Regions from separate parts of the Steroidobacter cummioxidans genome, predicted to be linked through region 1. Evidence: riboswitches for the same ligand, from Rfam matches in the RefSeq annotation. Region 1 holds a riboswitch; each other region holds the start of a gene.

Region 1 (4,656 bases):
TTTCTTCGGCGTGCAGGTGGTCTTTCTCGGCTTCGGAAAGGCCGTCGGTCGGTGTGCTCATGGTTGCATCTTCAGCGCATCGGCAAGGCGGCGCCAGTCGTTAGCAGCGAGTGGCAGGCCGAACCGCAGCAGCGTGCTGTCGTAGTCGAACGGCCGGGCAAGAATGCCGTGCGAGATGAGTTGTGTGAATCTGGCACGCGCGTTGGGGGCACGAGCCAGTCGATAAAGTGAGGTGCCGCCGACGATGGTCATGCCGGCGCCAGTGAGCAACTTGTCGAGTCGCTGCGCCGCTCGATGCAATCGCGCGCGGGTTTTCTCAGCCCAAGCCTCATCGGCGTAGGCGGCGAGTCCTGCTCGTAATGCGTCTGCGGAAACCGGCCAATCACCGAGTAACCGACGCAGTTGAGTGGCGATGGCGGGCGAGGCGATCACGAATCCGAGGCGCACGCCCGCCAGGCCATAGAACTTTCCAAACGAGCGCAACACGATCATGCGCGGCGCGCGGTTGGTTCCGGCCAGGCTGGCGACGCTGTGTTGTGGCTCGAGCTCGCCGAAAGCCTCGTCGACGATCAGTACGCCGGCATTCGCCTGCAAAGAATCGTGCAGCGTTTGCAGTCGATCCTGGCTCAACAGACGTCCATCCGGATTGTTGGGATTGACCACAGTCATCGCGACGCTGCCCGCCGCGCGGCTGTCGAGATCCGAGTCGGCAACGATCTCGGTTCGTACGCCGGCGCGGAGCCACGCATCGGCGTGCGATCCATACGTCGGCCCTGCAATCGCTGCGGCTGCGGTTTTCAACAGATACGGCACCAGTCGCAGCGCATTTTCCGTTCCGCCAGTCGCAACCACTCGCGCTGGATCGTCTATGCCAAATGCCATCGCGGCCACGACTTCGAGCTTTGCCAGCTCGGTCGGTTCCGGCAACCGATTGCGCTCGCGAGCCGAAGCTCGCGGCGCCGGATATGACGAAGGATTGATGCCGGTGGATAAGTCGATCCACGGCTGCGGCACATCAGGAAACAACGTGCGCGCGACACACAGCCGGCCACCGTGATGTGCGAAGCGTCCGGCTGCGATGTCGGCGCCACTGTTCATCAGAAGGTCTGCCGCAAACCGGCGTAGAACGTGCGGCCGAGCGTGCCGTAGTTTTTCGCGGTCTCGTACTTCTCGTCAAACGCGTTCTCGACGCGGCCGTACACTTCCAACGAATCGCTCACTGCGTACGAGGCGCGGAAGTCGCACAGCGTGTAGCTATCGAGCACGGCGGCGTTGGAGATGGTGTCGAACGCGCGGCTGGCGTGCTGAACGGCGACCGTGGTCGTCAGGCCGACCGGCCACTCATAGCTCAGCTGCGCGTTGGCGATCTCATCCGGGCGACGCGGCAGCGTACGGCCGAAGTTTGCCGTGCCGCGCGCTGTGCTCTTCGCGTCCATATTGGTGTAGTTCACAGCAAGCGACAGCTGTTCGGTCAGGCGTGCCACTGCCCCCAACTCGACGCCCTTGGCGTTGGTTTGCGCGAAGTTGTCGTAATAACCGTCGGGCCGCGTCCCACAGCCCGGCGGGAAGGGCGCGGACCAGCAGGAGACGAAGTCGATCATGTTCGTGGTGTCGCGATTGAAGTAGGTCGCGGATACCACCAGCCGCTTGCCGAAGAAATGCTGCTCGATGCCGGCATCCCAGCTTTCGGCCTCTTCGGCGTCGAGATTCAGATTGCCGTACTGGCTGTACAACTGATACAGCGTTGGCGCTTTGAAGCCTTCGCCATAGCTGGCACGCAAGATCGTGGACGGAGTGACGGACCATGCGGCCGACGCGCGCGTCGTCGTGTGACTGCCAAACGTGTCGTGATCGTCATAGCGGATGCCAGCGCTCAACGACAACGCATCGATCGGCGTCACGTTGACCTGCGCGTAGGCGCTGTTGATCTGCACGTCGCCGGTCAGCGGGGTGGGATTCGGATCCCACGTCGCCGGCGACACAGAACTCAGCTTGGAACGTTCCGACTCGAGGCCGACGATCGTGCTCAGGCGCTCGGTGATTCGCAGCGTGCCTTGATATTCCCAACGCTCGTTGCGGCCATCGGCATCGAAAGTCGTGCGCACCGATGAGGAGGGGTCGGTGTTCTTGCGGTCCGTGTCGGTGTACGCAAAGCCGATGCGGTTCTCGAAGCGGCCACCGAAGGCGTTGATTTTCACGCCCCCGTAAGTGGTCAATTCTTCGGTGGTGCCGTATTCGGGTGAGTCGACGAGGAACCCGTCGAACTCCGTACGGCCTTCGCTCCATGTCGTGCGCAGTTCGGCGGAAACGTTGTCGGTGATGCGCAGAATGCCGCGCGCGTTGAAGCCGACATTCCGATAGCCGTCGGCCTCGCGACCGCCTTGGTAACGCGAGTACGAAGAGATGCCGTCGGTAGTCATGTAATTGCCGCCGACGCGCCAGGCGAGGCGGTCACCGCCCGCTTGAACGTTGCCGCGCACGATCGCGGTGTTGTGAGTGCCGCCCTCGGCGGACACGGTCCCGGACAGCGGGCCTTCGGGTACCGGCGTCACGATGTTTACTACGCCGCCAATGGCCTGGCTGCCCCAAAGCGTGGACTGAGAGCCGCGCAACACTTCGATCTGTGCAAAGTCGGTGGTGATGAGATCCGCAAAGTTGAACTCACCGCTCGCCGAGGAGGGATCGTTGAGCTTGACGCCGTCGATGAGCACCATGGTTTGATGGCTTTGCGCGCCTCGAATGCGCAGCGTCGTGGTGCCGCCGAAGCCGCCCGTGCGCGCCACGCTGATGCCCGGCGTCGTCGCAAGCAGGTCGGAGACCGCGGTTTTCTGGCTGCGGCGCTGCTCCTTCGCCGTGATCACCGTGACGGAATCGCCGATGCGCGATGTTTCCTGCGCGATGCGATTGGCGCTGACGATGACATCTTCGATGCCATCGCTGGCATCGGCGGCCATTGCAGCAAGCGCCGGATGCAGCAGCAATGCAACGGATATGGAAAGAAGGCGAGACGGGACCCGGGTAGTGGGCCGGCAAAGGGGCATGGTAGTCACAGAAGGCTCCGCTGTAAGTCACAAACCGCACGGGCTGCAACTCACAAATGCGTCGCGACCCATGCACCGGTCGCCTCTACAGGGAAATTCCCGTTCTCTCGGCACACCCCGGCCGATCGATGGACGACGGCGGCAAGCAGGTCTCCTGGCTGATGGCTGAAGTCCTCGCGTCACCTTCCCAGCGCACCCAGTTCCGTGGGCTTACGCCAGTGGTTTTTGACGCGCGGCGAACCACTTACAGTTGCGGGGGCAGCCCGGGTTTCACACCCGAGTTCCCTTTGAATCCCCTGGACGGGGAACTTGTCGCGCGGCGCGAGGATGAGGTCCGCGCCGGCAATCGTCAAGTGTCCGGCAAATTCTTGCGTCGCCCACGCAGTTGGTGGTCCAGCGACCATGCCCCGGGCCCGTAGACGGTCAGGACCAGCAGAATATAACCCCACAAATAATGCTGACCGATCGCGGCCGCGAAGCCGTCCTGGAGCAGCACGTGCGCATATGAGACTACCGCCAGCACATTGACGGCCTGCAGCCCGAGCGCGCTGATCCGGCCGAATAGACCGAGGATCAACAGCGTCGGAAACACCAGCTCGCCGGCGGTGCCGACGATTGCCGCCAGGTGCGGGGACAGCAGCGGCACGCGATACTCGTACTCGAACAATGCGAGCGTGCTGTCCCAGTCGGAGATCTTGAGATAGCCGCTCTTCAGGAACACCCAACTCACATAAATCCGGGAGGCAAGGGCGAACGGTGCTTGCAGGCAGTCGAGCAGACGGGGCAGGGAGCCCTTCGGGTCCATCAAGGCGGTGCTCAACATATTCAGCTCCCGATTGTCGTTGTTGCGGGACAGGACCGGTCTGAAGCGCTGCTTATTACTGGCCTGGGTCTGTAATGCGGTGGCCTTTGGGCCGGTCTTGTGGGCAAGATGCTGTTCGCGGCATCGATGACGATCCGTTTCATACCCGCTAGGGAAATCCGATCAGGAGAGAACATGAGCACCCAGAAAGCCACTCGCGCCGCCATGGCCGCCGCCGCGGCAATGCTATTCAGCACCGTCGCCACCACCGCGAATGCGGCGGATGAAGCCAAGGTGAAATGCGAAGGCGTCAATTCGTGCAAAGGGACTTCGGCCTGCAGCACGGCCACCAATGCCTGCGCGGGCCAGAACACGTGCAAGGGCCACGGCTACCTGATGTTGAGCAAGGCCGATTGCGATGCTGCCAAGGCGAAGTTGAAGAAATAATCGCGATACCGGCGGGCCCGCCAGCTTGGGCCCGCCGGATGCTTCAGTCGGCTCAGTATTCCAGCGCGCTCAACAGCGTCTTTACCACCGCATCCACCGGGACATTCTGTCCCAGCACGACGATCACTCCGCGCGGTGCCGGAACGATGTCGCCCTGAAATCCATCTTCATCGATATGTTCGCGCTGTTGCGTCGGAACGTGCGTCACGACCAGCGCAGTTACCGGGCCCTGTTCCGTCTGCACTACCAGATGTGGAACGCTTTGACCTCGGAACGGGCATCTTTCCGCGTATGAAACTTGCGCCGCGCCCGGTTTCAGTCGCAGCCGCGACGCTGCGAGAACCTTTTCCAACCGCTGCTCATCGA
Region 2 (4,656 bases), on a different contig from region 1:
ATCGTGGCCGAGATGTCATTTATGATGAGCTCAACGCCAGCGATGCAGTACGCCGTCACCGCGCTGCATCGCCGGATATTCACAATCAAGAGGTGAAGCGTCGGCTGGCAAGCATCACTGCCGGAATGAAACAACGTCACAGCGCCTACGCCGAACGCCGCAAGCTGCAGTCGGAGCGCTTCAAGTTGCCGCCGCTGCCGACGACCACGATCGGTTCGTTCCCGCAGACGACAGAGATTCGGCAAGCGCGCGCCGCGTTCAAGAGCGGAGAAATCGACTCGGCGCAGTACCGGCAAGCCATGCAGAAGGAGATCCGCACGGTCGTCGACTATCAGCATCGCGTCGGCTTGGACGTGCTGGTCCACGGCGAGGCCGAGCGCAACGACATGGTCGAGTACTTCGGTGAGCAGCTGGCTGGCTTCGCTTTCACCAGCAAAGGCTGGGTGCAGTCCTACGGGTCACGTTGCGTGAAGCCGCCGATCGTCTTCGGCGACGTGTCGCGGCCCAAGCCGATGACAGTGGCATGGGCGACGTATGCGCAGAGCCTGACCGACAAGGTCGTGAAAGGCATGCTGACCGGGCCGATCACGATTCTGCAATGGTCGTTCGTGCGCGACGATCAGCCTCGCTCGGTGACGTCGCGCCAGGTCGCGCTGGCGATTCGCGATGAGGTGGCCGATCTCGAGCGGGCTGGGATTCGGATGATTCAGATCGACGAAGCAGCGCTGCGCGAAGGCTTGCCGTTGCGCCGGGCGGACTGGCAGGCCTATCTGGACAACGCGGTCGAGGACTTTCGGATTGCTTCCTGCACCGTGGCGGATCAGACGCAGATTCATACCCACATGTGCTATTCGGAGTTCAACGACATCATGCCGTCGATTGCCGCGATGGACGCGGACGTGATCTCAATCGAGACCTCGCGCTCCCAGATGGAGCTGCTGGGCGCGTTCATCGATTTCCGCTATCCCAACGAAATCGGCCCGGGTGTCTATGACATTCATTCGCCACGTGTGCCCACGGTCGATGAGATGACCGCGCTGTTGAGGAAGGCGCGCCAGGTGCTGTCGCCGGAGCAGCTGTGGGTCAATCCGGACTGCGGTTTGAAGACACGCGGCTGGTCGGAAGTGGAGCAGGCGCTGGTCAACATGGTCGAGGCCGCCCGCCAGGTGAGGCAGCAGGTGTAATCTGCGCGGTGGCGTCGTTGGTGTTGACGCCTCCCGCGAACCACAATATCTTGTGTCCATCCTCGGTGCCCTCCCCAACATCATTGGGGCGGGCTGAAAAGGGAATCCGGTGACCGCGTCGGCCTTGCGACGCGCATTCCGGAGCTGCCCCGCAGCGGTAATTGGGAACGAACGGCGCACACAGCACTGGGCTTTAGCCTGGGAAGCAGCGCCAAGTAGGTCGGCATCAGCCGAAGCCCATGAGCCCGAAGACCTGCCGAAGATCGCGTGCCTGAAGGGTGCGCACAGGCTGTCGGGCTCTCGTGGGAAAGGGCTGGCGGATGTTCGCGTCGCGGCGTTCGCCGGCGATCGAGTGTTCCGTTCCCCATAGTTTTCCATCGATGACCCGATTTCGCTCGCGGGAGCGAAGGCCGTCGTAACAGCTCGTGCTTCGTGCGCGTGCTGTGCGTCGTCTTTTGCGTGCCGCGAGCCCCATGTTTCGGGGAAGAACAACGATGGAAACGCTCGCAGCGACGACGGTAGGCAAGCCCTCAGCACGTGTTGATTCGCATCAAGCCGACTTTCATTTGACGCCGCCACACTCGGCTCGCACGCAGATGCGAGTCACGAAGCGCAACGGCGAGCGCGAAGCGGTCGACGTGAACAAAATCGTCAAAGCGGTTGGGCGCTGTGGCGATGGGCTCGATGCGGTCGATCCGATGCGCGTCGCGCTGAAGACGATTGCCGGTCTCTACGACGGCGCGACCACGCGCGAGCTGGACGAGCTGTCGATTCGTACCGCCGCGTCATTCACGTTCGAGGAGCCGGAGTACTCGCGTCTCGCGGCCCGGTTGCTCGCGGGATTCATCGACAAGGAAGTGCAGGGGCAGGGTATTTATTCATTCTCGCAGTCCATTCGCCTCGGCTTCGATGTCGGGCTGATCAACGAGCGGGTGATGAGCTTCGTCGAGAGCAACGCACGCAAGCTCAACGATGCAATCGCTGCGCGCAGCACGCAGGAATTCGAATACTTCGGCCTGAAGACGCTCCATGACCGCTATCTGCTGAAACATCCGACGCGCCGGCTTGCGCTGGAGTCGCCGCAACAGTTCTGGATGCGGATCGCGTGTGCGCTCAGCACGACTGTGCACGAGGCGATCGATCTGTATCAGGTGTTCTCGTCGCTGGATTACATCCCCAGCTCGCCGACGCTGTTCAACGCCGGCACGCGCCACGAGCAATTGTCGAGCTGCTTCCTGCTCGACTCGCCGGGCGACTCGCTCGAATCCATCTACGATCGCTACAAGGACATCGCGCTGCTGTCGAAATTCTCCGGCGGCATCGGTGTGGCCTGGCATCGCGTGCGCTCGGAGGGATCGCTGATCCGCGCGACCAACGGCTTGTCGAACGGCATCGTGCCCTGGTTGAAGACGCTCGACTCGTCGGTCTCGGCGGTGAATCAGGGCGGTAAGCGCAAGGGCGCGGCATGCGTGTATCTCGAACCCTGGCACGCCGACATCGAGGCATTCCTCGAGCTTCGTGACAACACCGGCGACGAAGGCCGTCGCACCCATCACATCAATCTCGCGAACTGGATCTGCGATCTGTTCATGCGCCGCGTGGAAGCAGATGAGATGTGGTCGCTGTTCGATCCGAAGGATGTGCCACAGTTGCCGGATCTGTGGGGCGAGGCGTTCGAGTCGGCTTATATCCAGGCCGAAGCGCAGGGCTTGGCCCGGAAGGCCATGCGTGCCCGCGATTTGTATGCCCGCATGATGCGGACGCTGGCGCAGACCGGTAACGGTTGGATGACGTTCAAGGACAAGTGCAACCGTGCGGGCAATCAGACGGCGCGCGACGGCAATGTGATTCATCTGTCCAACCTTTGCACCGAAATCCTCGAGATCACCAGCGAAGGCGAGACGGCGGTTTGCAATCTAGGCTCGATCAACCTCGGCCGCCATGTGAGGGACGGTGCGTTCGATTTCGACAAGCTCGCGCAAACGGTGCAGACCGCCGTGCGTCAGCTGGATCGTGTCATCGATCTCAACTTCTATCCGATCGCCACCGCGCGCGCGTCGAACATGCGTTGGCGCCCAGTCGGGTTGGGCGTGATGGGCTTGCAGGATGTGTTCTTCCAGATGCGCCTGGCGTTCGACAGCCCGCAGGCGAAGCAGATGTCGACGCGCATCGCCGAGACCATCTACTTCCATGCGTTGCGCACTTCGATGGAACTGGCGCGCGAACTGGGTTCTCACGATGCATTCAAGGACACGCGAGCAGCGGAGGGCGAGTTGCAATTCGACAGCTGGGGCATTGCGCCGTCGGATGCCGCACAGTGGGACGCGTTGCGCACCGAAATCAAAGCTCACGGCCTGCGCAACAGCTTGCTGATTGCCATCGCACCGACTGCCACGATCGCATCGATCGCAGGTTGCTACGAGTGCATCGAGCCGCAGGTCTCGAATCTGTTCAAGCGCGAGACGTTGTCTGGCGACTTCCTGCAGGTGAATCGCTATCTCGTGGAGGAGCTGAAGCAGCTCGGTCTGTGGACCGACGAGATCCGCAATCAGATCAAGCTGGCCGACGGCTCGGTGCAGGGCATCGCTGATATTCCTGAAGCGCTGCGCGCCATCTATCGCACGGCCTGGGAGTTGCCGATGCGTGCGCTGATCGACCTGGCGGCAGCGCGGGGCGCGTACATCGATCAGAGCCAGTCGTTGAACCTGTTCATGGCCAATCCCACGATCGGTCAGCTCTCCAGCATGTACATGTATGCATGGAAGAGCGGCATCAAGACGACCTACTACCTGCGCTCGCGGCCCGCGACCAACATTGCCAAGACGACGGTACAAGCGACGCAGGCGCAGGTGAGTGACACCGCCGCGGTGGTGTGCTCGTTGGAGAATCCTGAAATGTGCGAGGCCTGCCAGTGAGCGCCGTCATGACTTCACGAAAAGCTTCGTTGCTGGACTCGGGCTTCGACCTGACGTTGCGGCCGATGCGCTACCCGCGCTTCTATGAAATGTATCGGGCCGCGATCAAGAACACCTGGACGGTCGAGGAGATCGATTTCCAGATCGACCTGGGACATTTGAGTCAGCGCATGACCCCGGCTGATCGGCACTTGATCGAACGGCTGGTGGCGTTCTTCGCCACCGGAGACTCGATCGTCTCCAACAACCTGGTCATCAGCCTGTACCGGCATATCAACTCGCCGGAGGCGCGGATGTACCTGTCGCGCCAGCTGTTCGAGGAGGCGCTACACATCCAGTTCTACCTGACGCTGCTCGACAACTACGTTCCGGATCAGCAGCGCCGGGCACAGGCGTTCGCGGCCATCGAGAACATTCCATCGATCCGTCGCAAGACGGAGTTCTGCCAGAAGTGGACAGATGAGGTGTTCGGGCTGCAGCGGATTGCGAGCGATGACGACAAGCGCCGCTTCCTGCTGAATCTCACGTGCTTCGCCAGCTGCATCGAAGGGCTATTC
Region 3 (4,656 bases), on a different contig from region 1:
TCCCATCGTAAAGCGTCATCACCGAGGTGTGCCCGGAGAAGCCGCGCGCGGTAAGCGAATTGCCCGTGCCCGGAGAACTGACATTGGTAATGCCCGTCGCACGACTGATGGCATCGACGAATCTGGAGTCGCCGCGCGCGACGATGCTCTCTCCGGACAGGATCTCGACGTTCGCCGGCGTTTCGAGCGGCGTGAGATTCAAGCGGCTCGCACTGCTGGCGGGTCGATCCAGCCCCAGCTGATCGATGCTGGCATCCTCGACGAGGATGCGGCGCAGGGTTCCAGAATCCGCCTCGGCTGCACCGACCTGGAAGGAAGTCAGCAGGATGCCCGCCCCCAATCCCACGAAGTGCAGGGAATGCTTCGATGCTCGTCTCATGATCGCTGTACTCGAATTGCCAAACTGTTCTTTTCAATTTCATCGACGCGGCTCGACGCACGACGCATGGGCTTGTAGCGCAAGCGTCGCCAGCCGATCACGACACCAATCACCGAAAGCAGCAGCCCGCCCAGTGAAAATGTGATGACGCAGATGTCCCATAGCGGCCGGCGCTGCCACAGCCACCAGATGTCGAAGGAATGCAGCCCGCTGTACAGCCATCGATAGACGCGGTTGGTGAACGTGCTGCGATCCAATAGCTGTCCCGTGATTGGATCGAGGTGGAACCAAGTGCTCTGCTCGTCACCGAAGCGCACACGTAAGACCGGCAGACGCCGGTCGCCGCGCTCGGGGTGTCGCGAGTAGAAGTAGTTGTCGTAGCTCGTCAGCAGCTTTGATTCCACCAGCGGCGCATCGGGAATGAGTTGCGGCGCGCGTGATGCCATCGTCTGCCAGTCCGGCAGGCGGGTCGCCGTGGGCGCTCCTGCAACGAGCCGAACCGACATGTCGGCATCCGTGACTCGATAGAACGGCTGGCCGTCGTAATGGATCAGCTCCGCCTCCATGGCGAGATCGCCGAAACCGGTGACCGGCAACTGAAAGTCGGACGGCGTGAGCCGCTTTCCCGAATACAACAACTGCTGATCGGCGCTGGCGCGGCGCGGCGGATTGATGCTCAGGGGGTTCATCGACATCAGCCCGCTGAAGACCCAGGTAATCGTCACCAGCCCGAACACGATGCCGGTGAAGTAATGCCAGCGCATCAGCCCCTTGTAAGGAACCTGGCGCTTGCCCGGCGGTGCGCGCCGATTCCAACGAAGAATGCCAATCCAAAGCCCACTGACCGCGAGCACGACCCCGATGACCGAAAGGACGTCGACGATCCATTCCCAGAGCAGCGGATACTTGCGAATGAACGTGGGATAGATCCAGTGCGTGACCGCGCCCAGGTAGTTGAGCGCCCGCTCCGTGGAATGGGTATCGCGAACGACTTCGCCGGTGGTCGACGAGACGTACAGCACGGTGCCCGCGGCATCGTTCAATCGGAAACGCAGCAACGGCCGATGCTCGTTGAGCCCGGAGACGGTCCATTGGTCCGTCTGGATGCGCGCATCGAAAGCAATCGAGTCCACCGACGCTGGAGCGCCAGAGCGTTTTACGAAAGATGCCGCAACGAGCTGCGCTGCCTCCGGCGTGACTTCGCGCAGAACCTCGCCGTTGTCGGCAAAGACGACTCGAGGCTGAGCACCATTGCTGGCGGAGATGACGTAAGCAGGTCGCTCCGCAATCATTGCGAGCCGGATCGATCGCGCCGTGACGACAGCACTGGGATTCAGGTACTCAATCGCCGTCGGCGTGGCTTTCGTCAAGAAGTCTTGTGGCGTCAGCCTGGCAACAGCCTCGTCCGGTGCCAGCGCGGTCGCTGGCAAGCGCAGCGGTTGCGACCCGGCAAAACGCTCGGCTCGGGTGAGCTCCGGAAAGCCCACGTACATCATGAAGATGCCGCTCAAGAACCAGAGCGCGAAGAACAGGCACAGGACGATGCCTGTCCAGCGATGCCAGAGGAATAACTGACGCTTCCAACTCATGGCGCGATCATCGTCAGCGCCGCACACGCCACAAGTTATTTAACGTTGTCGCGGCGCCGATTAACGGCGTTACAGGCGCCGTAACGAACGGTCCACGCACTGCTCGCAAAGTCATCCCGCGCTCCCTTCGATCGAATGACTCGCGAGAACACACGGCCACGACGGTACGCACCGGTTGACGGTGCCGTCGATAGCTGGCGTTCGCTCCCGCGAGCGAATCGGGTTCGAATGAGTGGAGCTGGAAAGAAGCGTCGGCTACGAACGTAGCGAGGCTGTTTCCATCAGCCCCTTCCCACGAGAGCCCGACAGCATGCGCGCCGCAGTCGGGCGCGCGCTCCTTGGCAGGTCTTCGGGCTCATGGGCACCGGCATGAAATGCCGACCTACTAGGCGCTGCTTCCCAGGTCCGAGGACCCAGTGCTGTAAGCGCCGTTCGTTCCCAATTACCGCTGCGGGGCAGCTCCGGAATGCGCGTCGTGGGTTCACGAGCGGTCACCGGATTCCCTTTTCAGCCCGGCTTCATCGGAAGCGGGCACCAAGGATGGCGTGAAAGATAGGAGGAAGATCGCGGTACGTCAACCGCCATGCGGCACACGCCGCGGGCAGCGACCTCTACTGCTTGTACGTGTTCGGTTGGTGACGGTACTCGACGATCTCCCGACGAGCCTGCTGCGACGAAACCTGGCGGATGGCCCATTGGAGCATCCGTGGGTTGCCGGTCACCTCGAAGCGATAGTAGTAAGTCTGCCCTGCTTCGAACCGGTCAGTGATTCTCAGGGGTGGATACGTATACGCCCCCAGCCAGGAATCCACATCGTGGCGCCCCGGCTGCAAATAAATGTGTGTATAGCCGTGCGGCTGCAGCCGACCGATCTGTTGATTGTCCAATGCCAGTCCGCAGTCGTAGCCGAACGATGCCAATGCGGGGACATCGCTAGGCGGCGCATATATATAGATGAGCGCCTGGTCGTCACCGGGTGGCTGCGCAGGTGAAAACGGCGGTCCTTTGGCAGTTCCACACGCAGAAGTGAGGACGCTCAGTACGATGAGGGCGAGGTTGCGCACGTTGGGCCCTCAGTGAGTGAAATACGAGCGCAGACTATCCTCGATCGGCTGCCGCTTGCCGTCGAGCACTCCTCGCGTGCCGAGGTCGAACGACAGGAATTCAATCTCGGCTGAAGCGAACTGAGGATGTTGCTCGCGGAAAATGGCCAAATCTCTGTCGCTCTTGTCCACCTGAGCGATGTCTACCGGGCCGCATTCAGGCATGTTCATGGTGATGGCGCCGAGATAATAGATCTTCCCGCTTTGCAGCTGGAATTTCCGATGTACCAACGCGCTAGCGCCGTCTGCGTATAGACGCCCCACAGAGTAGCCCCTGGCACTGAGCTCCTTCCGCAACGACCGCTGGAGCGACCGAGAAGAGCAGCACGAAAGCTGCAACGACGTTCTTATATGGCAGCATGTTGGACTCCCTGTTTGGGGAGTATCGCATCACGCGACTCATGGAAAATCCGTAAGGCGTCACAAAGCCGCGAGCACAAGCACAGTATCCGCCACGTCAAAGCGTTACTTCATGGATGTCATTTTTTAATAACGCAGTGATCGTAAAGACACCTCCAGCTGCTCGACACCGGCGTCGGTGGTCAGGTCGCCAGGCGACAGTCGCAGCGTTGAACCCCGACAATCCGCGTACACGCCGGCAGCACGCAAATTGCCGATGATTGCGCGAGTATCCGCAGAAGGAGGCAGTCTGAGCATGACGCTCCCGCCACGCCGCTCCTCCTCGCGCGGGCTCACCAGAGGCAGGCCAATTCCATCGGCGGCGGCGATGATTTTGGAAGCAAGACGCCGATTGTGAGCAAGACGCTCACTCTGATTCTGCTGTGCATGCCACTCGAGCACTGGGAGCGTACCTGCGCAGGCAACGACTGAGGGGGTGCCATGGTCGAAGCGCCGCGAGTCCGATGCATACTCGAAGGCATCCAGTGCCCATGAGAACGGATTCTCTTGACTGAACCAGCCACGCAGCTCCGGACTGCATTGAGTCAGCAGATCCTTGCGCACATGTAAAATCCCCGCACCCGACGTACCGCCAAGCCACTTCAAGCTGGTAGACACCGTGAAATCCACCTCGGGCGCGCGTACATCGAACGGCAGCAACCCTATGCCTTGAGTGATATCAACACCGACGAGACTGCCCACGCTGCGCGCGTGCTGCACGAGAGTGGGTATGTCACAACGATATGATGCCGTTGACGTGCATTGAGTCAGCAGTGCCACCGCCACATCGCCGCTCCATCGCGAGCAGAAATCCTCATCGCGTACCCAGGCTTCTCCGGTTCTCAGCGGCACAGTATCCAGTATGAAACCGCTCCGCTGCGCCATGCCCGCGAGCAGGAAATGCAAGCTGGGAAAGCAGTCGGCGCCGACCAGCAGTCGCCGCCCTTTGAGCATCGCTGCCGGCAAAGATCCGATCAAACTGTAGAGTGCAGTCGTCACGTTGTCCGCGGTCGTCAGCGTTCCCGGGTCGGCGTTGATCAGCCCGCGCCAGCGATCGATGAAGCGCTGGCGAATGCCGAGCGCCTGCGGCCACTGCGAATCATCGGTCGCGCTCCACAGCTTTGCGTATGCACTCAGCCCTTGTTCGATCAGCTGCTGCTTGCCTCGGAACATGCCGATCGAGTGA
Region 4 (4,656 bases), on a different contig from region 1:
CGCAACGGTCACGGCGAAGCCGTCGATTACGGCGATGCATTTCGCATCGGCGGTTGCGAGCAAGGCGCCAGTGATCATCGCCAGCTCGAAGCCACCGTACTCGGTGATCGTTTCGATCGGGCTGAGCTTGTCGGGGCGACGCGCTGACGCAGCGGCCAAACGTTCGCGCTTGCGCGCCAGTCCGACATCGTCGAGCCCGGTGCCGCGGCCGACGCATTCCTCCAGGGACCAACCCGTCCGCCGATGCAGCAGCATCGACGCGCACGCGGTGTTGCCGATGCCCATTTCACCAAACAGCAATGCGTTCGATCCTGCGTGCAAGGCTTCTTGCGCCAGCGCGCGACCGGCACCGAGGGCCTGCGTGCATTGATCCTCCGTCATCGCCGGCTCGACTCGAAAATTGCGAGTGCCACGGGCAACGGCGCGAGCCACGAGCGACGGATGTTCGCCAATGTCGCTGGCGACGCCCGCATCGATCACGCGCAACGAGATGCCATGCTGGCGCGCCAAGACATTGATGGCCGCGCCGCCGCTCAAATAATTGAGCAGCATTTGCGCGGTGACTGACTGCGGGAAAGCGCTGACACCGTCGGTCGCGATACCGTGGTCGCCTGCAAATACAAACATGTGCGGCGTGCGGAACACCGGCGTTTCGGTGTCCAGCGCCAGGCCGATGCGCACCGCCAGCGTTTCGAGCGTGCCGAGCGAGCCCTGCGGCTTGGTGCGTGTATCGAGTCGGCGTTGCAGGGTGGCGTTGGTTATCATGGATGCATCTGAACGGTGAGTGCAGGCAATGGTAGAGGATGACGTGTCGGGTGAGCGAGCTTCGGTCGGGCGGCGCCTGATCATCGGTGGGGCGCGCTCGGGGAAAACCGCTCATGCCATCGCGCTGGCGAAATCGCTGTCGGAGGCGCGGGGCGTGAATGTCACCTATGTTGCTACCGCGCAGGCACTCGATCAGGAGATGCAACATCGCATCTCGTTACATCGAGCCGAGCGGCCGGCAACGTGGCGCACCTTAGAAGCACCGGCCGGTCTTGCGCAAGCGTTGCGCGGGCAGGAGGCGTCGACTCTGCTGGTCATCGACTGCATGACGCTGTGGTTGTCCAACGCTTTGTTGAAGGACTTTCGCGAGGATGCGCCGACCGCCGAGCTGCCCGCTTGGGAGTCTGAGCGCGCCGAATTTCTGCAATGGCTGCAAGCAGTTCGCAGCGATGTGCTGTTGATTTCCAATGAGGTCGGCGCGGGTATCGTGCCGTTGTCGCCGGTCGCACGACGCTTTCAGGACGAGCAGGGACGGTTGAATCAGATGCTGGCGGCGGTATGCGATCAAGTGACGCTGGTGGTCGCCGGAATTGCCGTGCCGATCAAGACCTTCCGTGCCGGTTGATTGACGACGTAACAATTTTCGCGCAAGGTGTCGCGCGAACGACAAGTCATGGGAACCGGGTGCAATACCCGGGCTGCCCCCGCAACTGTAAGCGGTGCCGCCATCCAAGCTTCATGAATTCATGAGCTGACCACTGGGCTTCCAAGCCTGGGAAGGTGATGTGCAGGCTGCCAGCCGCGAGCCAGGAGACCAGCTTGCCGTGGTCGTCTTCGTGCAGCCGGGGTGTGCTGAACGAGCGGGAATTCCTGCAGCGGCGACAGGTTCACGGCGCGGTGCCAGAAGGCGATCGCACCGTGTGGTATGTCAGCTTCTGTGAGTCCCGCCGTGCGATCGCAGTTTCGCCCGTTCGTCCGCTGCTTACGCGGACTGCTTTTCCTGGTCCTTTCCTGTTTCGCCGCAGAGCTATCCGCGGCCACGCTGGTTGCTGTCGTGTCCGAACGCAACTCGGGCGATCTCGCGCAGGCGGCGCGAGATTTGAATCAGCGCCTGCCCAATCATCGATTGATCTTCCGCACGACGGCGCAAATCGATGCGCTCAGCGACGCGCAACTCCAGGAGTTGATCGGCGAGGCCGACGCGCTGCTGCTCGCGACCGTGTTCAAGGAAACGGCTCAGCGCATTCAAGCGCTGCTGCCGGCAACGCGTGCTCGTGAAGTCATTGCTGTCGCCGGCGATCCGGCGCTCGGGCGGCAGAGCCGATGGCGCGCCAAACGTTTGTTTGTCGATGAAGATCCGCGTTATGCGGAGCTGTCGTCGCTGACCGCCGAGAAGGATGCGAGCGCGGAGGCCGTCGCGGCCGCCGTTCGGCGCCATCCTCAACTGGCGCCTTGGATTCAAGCTCGCGCGTACTGGCAGAACCGGGGTGCGCCGAACCTGATTTCGTTGCTGGCGTTGTTGCTGTCCGAACAAGATCGCGCGGCCGCGGCAGCTATCAAACCCGTCGAAGATGCATTGCCCATGCGCTTTCACTATCGCGGCGAATGGTCGACCGCGGAAGCGTTGCGCATCTCCGGTAATCGACGCGTGGTTGCTGTCCTCGAAGATCAGCATGCGGATGTGACTTTGAGTGAGGCGATCTGCCGCTCGTTGGGCGCGCGCAATCTGGATTGCCTCACGGTGCTCGCAGGCTGGGGCAAGCCGAGCAGCGATGCGCTCGACGTCATTGCCACCAAAGTCGGTGCCCGACTCGGCGCGATCGTCTCCGTGCAGGATTTCATCATTGGCGGCAGCAGCGATCGAGCTACCGCAACTCGTCGCCTGGAACAGCTCGATGTGCCCGTGCTCAAGGCGCTTCGACTGCATGATGTCACTGCCGATGGTTGGCGCATGTCCGAGCAGGGCCTGGCGTGGGACAGTGTTTATTACCGCGTCGCGATGCCTGAGCTGCAGGGGCTCAGTCAGCCGATCGTCGTTGCGGCGGCGGCCGCTCCGCAGCTGGATTCGTTGTCAGGAATCGCGGTGACGCGGGTCGCAGCGATTCCATCGCAGGTGGAACAGTTGACGGCGCGAATCGAGCGCTGGGCCCGCTTACAGCGAATGAAGAATGCCGACAAGCACGTCGCCATCGTTTACTACAATCATCCGCCGGGTCGTCACAACATCGGTGCGGACAATCTCGACGTTCCCGCATCGTTGCTGGAAATCCTGCGTGCGCTGAAGCGTGAGGGCTACGACACCGGCGCGTTACCTGCGTCGTCGGAGGAGCTGCTCGAAAAGCTACAGCAGGATGGCGTGAATCTTCCCGAACAGGGCGACGTGCTGCGTGCGATGGCCACGCGAGTGACGAACGTCAGTGCCGCTCAATACGCCAAGTGGTTTGCAACGCTGCCGCACCCGTTGCAGCAGGAAATGACCGGTGGCCCATTGGCGCTACTGCATGCGAATGTTCAGGCTGCACAAGCAGCTCGCTTGCCTCAGGAAGCGCGCGGTCAGGTCAGCCGGACGCTGCATGAGATCGAGCACCTCCTCGAAGGCGCGCAACATCCCGCGCGCGCTCGTGCGCTCGATCTCGTCGAGCAGCTGCAAGCTGCTTATGAGGTGCAGTTAACCAAAGGCGACAACGAGGAGCGCATCGACTCGCTGACTCGCGCGATTGCGGCCACGGGCGTCGAAGGATTGCGAGGCTGGGGCGAACTGCCCGGCAACGTGATGGTGAACAAAGGCAAGCTGGTGCTGCCGGGGGTGCGCTTCGGCAAGATCTTCGTGGGGCCACAGCCGCCGCGTGGCTGGGAACTGAACGAAGAGCTGTTACACGCCAACACCAGCATTCCGCCCACGCATCAGTATCTCGCGTTTTATTTCTGGCTGCGTCATGAGTTCCGTGCCGATGCCATCGTGCATCTGGGGCGTCACTCAACGTACGAGTTCCTGCCGCGCAAGGGTGTGGGTCAGGATGAGCTCGATTATCCGGCGCTGATCGCGGGCGACATTCCCGGCATCTATCCCTACATCGTCGATGGTGTCGGTGAAGGTCTGCAGGCCAAGCGGCGCGGACTCGCGGTGATGGTCGATCACTTGATTCCGCCGCTGACCGCGACACCGCTCTATGACGACCTGTTGCGTCTGCGTCAGGTGGTGGAGAGTTACGAGTCCTCGAACAATCCGGCGTTGCGCAAGCAGGCGGCGGAGTCGATGCGCGGCCTGATCGATGAGTTGCATCTCAAGGACGCGTTGACCGCAAGCATGGACGCCGAGCTCAAAGTGCGCGGCATCTCGTTCGAGCAGGCCGACGATGAGTTGCTCGTGCACGAGATCGGTCACTATCTCACGCACCTGCAGGAAGATTTCATGCCGCTCGGCCTGCACGTGTTTGGCAGGCCTTGGACGCAAGAGGCGCTCGATACGATGCTGGTCTCCATGAAAGCGACGGCCAGCGACAAGGCACTCCGGCAGAATCTTGCCAGCTCGCCCGAGCAGGAAATGCGAGCGCTGTTGCACGGCCTTGCCGGCCGCTTCATTCCTGCCGGTCCGGGCAACGATCCGATTCGCAACGCCGAGGCGCTGCCGACGGGGCGTAACTTTCATGGCCTCGACAACAGTCTGATTCCGTCGCGGCTGGGTTACTCGCTGGGTGCGAAGCTGGCTGTCGAGGCGCGCGCCAAGGTCAAAGAGGATGGCAAGGAAGCCGTCATTCTTTGGGCGTCGGACTCGGTGCGAGACGAAGGCGCCATGGTGGGATTCGGGCTGTCATTGCTCGGCGTGGCGCCACAGTGGAACAGTCGCGGCATCGTTGCCGGGCTCGAACGGCTACCGCTGAAAGAGGTCGG

Evidence for each region. Region 1 has a riboswitch for cobalamin ahead of D0550_RS19105 (TonB-dependent receptor plug domain-containing protein). Riboswitches for the same ligand answer to the same signal wherever they lie in the genome.
Region 2: it holds a riboswitch for cobalamin, as region 1 does, so the genes downstream of both, D0550_RS27355 (ribonucleoside-diphosphate reductase subunit alpha) here and D0550_RS19105 (TonB-dependent receptor plug domain-containing protein) in region 1, are expected to answer to the same signal.
Region 3: it holds a riboswitch for cobalamin, as region 1 does, so the genes downstream of both, D0550_RS14245 (PepSY domain-containing protein) here and D0550_RS19105 (TonB-dependent receptor plug domain-containing protein) in region 1, are expected to answer to the same signal.
Region 4: it holds a riboswitch for cobalamin, as region 1 does, so the genes downstream of both, D0550_RS16685 (cobaltochelatase subunit CobN) here and D0550_RS19105 (TonB-dependent receptor plug domain-containing protein) in region 1, are expected to answer to the same signal.

What each region holds. Positions count from the first base shown of each region.
Region 1 is NZ_LSRW01000040.1:1,063-5,718, reverse strand. Features, by position in the region: gene cobO (cob(I)yrinic acid a,c-diamide adenosyltransferase) at 1-61, opposite strand, end outside; gene cobD (threonine-phosphate decarboxylase CobD) at 58-1,098, opposite strand; gene D0550_RS19105 (TonB-dependent receptor plug domain-containing protein) at 1,098-2,954, opposite strand; cobalamin riboswitch at 3,169-3,369, opposite strand; gene D0550_RS19100 (DoxX family protein) at 3,391-3,864, opposite strand; gene bufA2 (BufA2 family periplasmic bufferin-type metallophore) at 4,039-4,290, shown strand; gene D0550_RS19090 (DUF3379 family protein) at 4,343-4,656, opposite strand, start outside.
Region 2 is NZ_LSRW01000073.1:2,145-6,800, forward strand. Features, by position in the region: gene metE (5-methyltetrahydropteroyltriglutamate--homocysteine S-methyltransferase) at 1-1,184, shown strand, start outside; cobalamin riboswitch at 1,231-1,459, shown strand; gene D0550_RS27355 (ribonucleoside-diphosphate reductase subunit alpha) at 1,679-4,099, shown strand; gene D0550_RS27360 (ribonucleotide-diphosphate reductase subunit beta) at 4,108-4,656, shown strand, end outside.
Region 3 is NZ_LSRW01000022.1:158,923-163,578, reverse strand. Features, by position in the region: gene D0550_RS14250 (TonB-dependent receptor) at 1-379, opposite strand, end outside; gene D0550_RS14245 (PepSY domain-containing protein) at 376-1,968, opposite strand; cobalamin riboswitch at 2,292-2,522, opposite strand; gene D0550_RS14240 (DUF2846 domain-containing protein) at 2,580-3,032, opposite strand; gene D0550_RS14235 (hypothetical protein) at 3,042-3,302, opposite strand; gene D0550_RS14230 (aminotransferase class V-fold PLP-dependent enzyme) at 3,558-4,656, opposite strand, start outside.
Region 4 is NZ_LSRW01000032.1:1,953-6,608, forward strand. Features, by position in the region: gene cobT (nicotinate-nucleotide--dimethylbenzimidazole phosphoribosyltransferase) at 1-765, opposite strand, end outside; gene cobU (bifunctional adenosylcobinamide kinase/adenosylcobinamide-phosphate guanylyltransferase) at 794-1,390, shown strand; cobalamin riboswitch at 1,399-1,602, shown strand; gene D0550_RS16685 (cobaltochelatase subunit CobN) at 1,820-4,656, shown strand, end outside.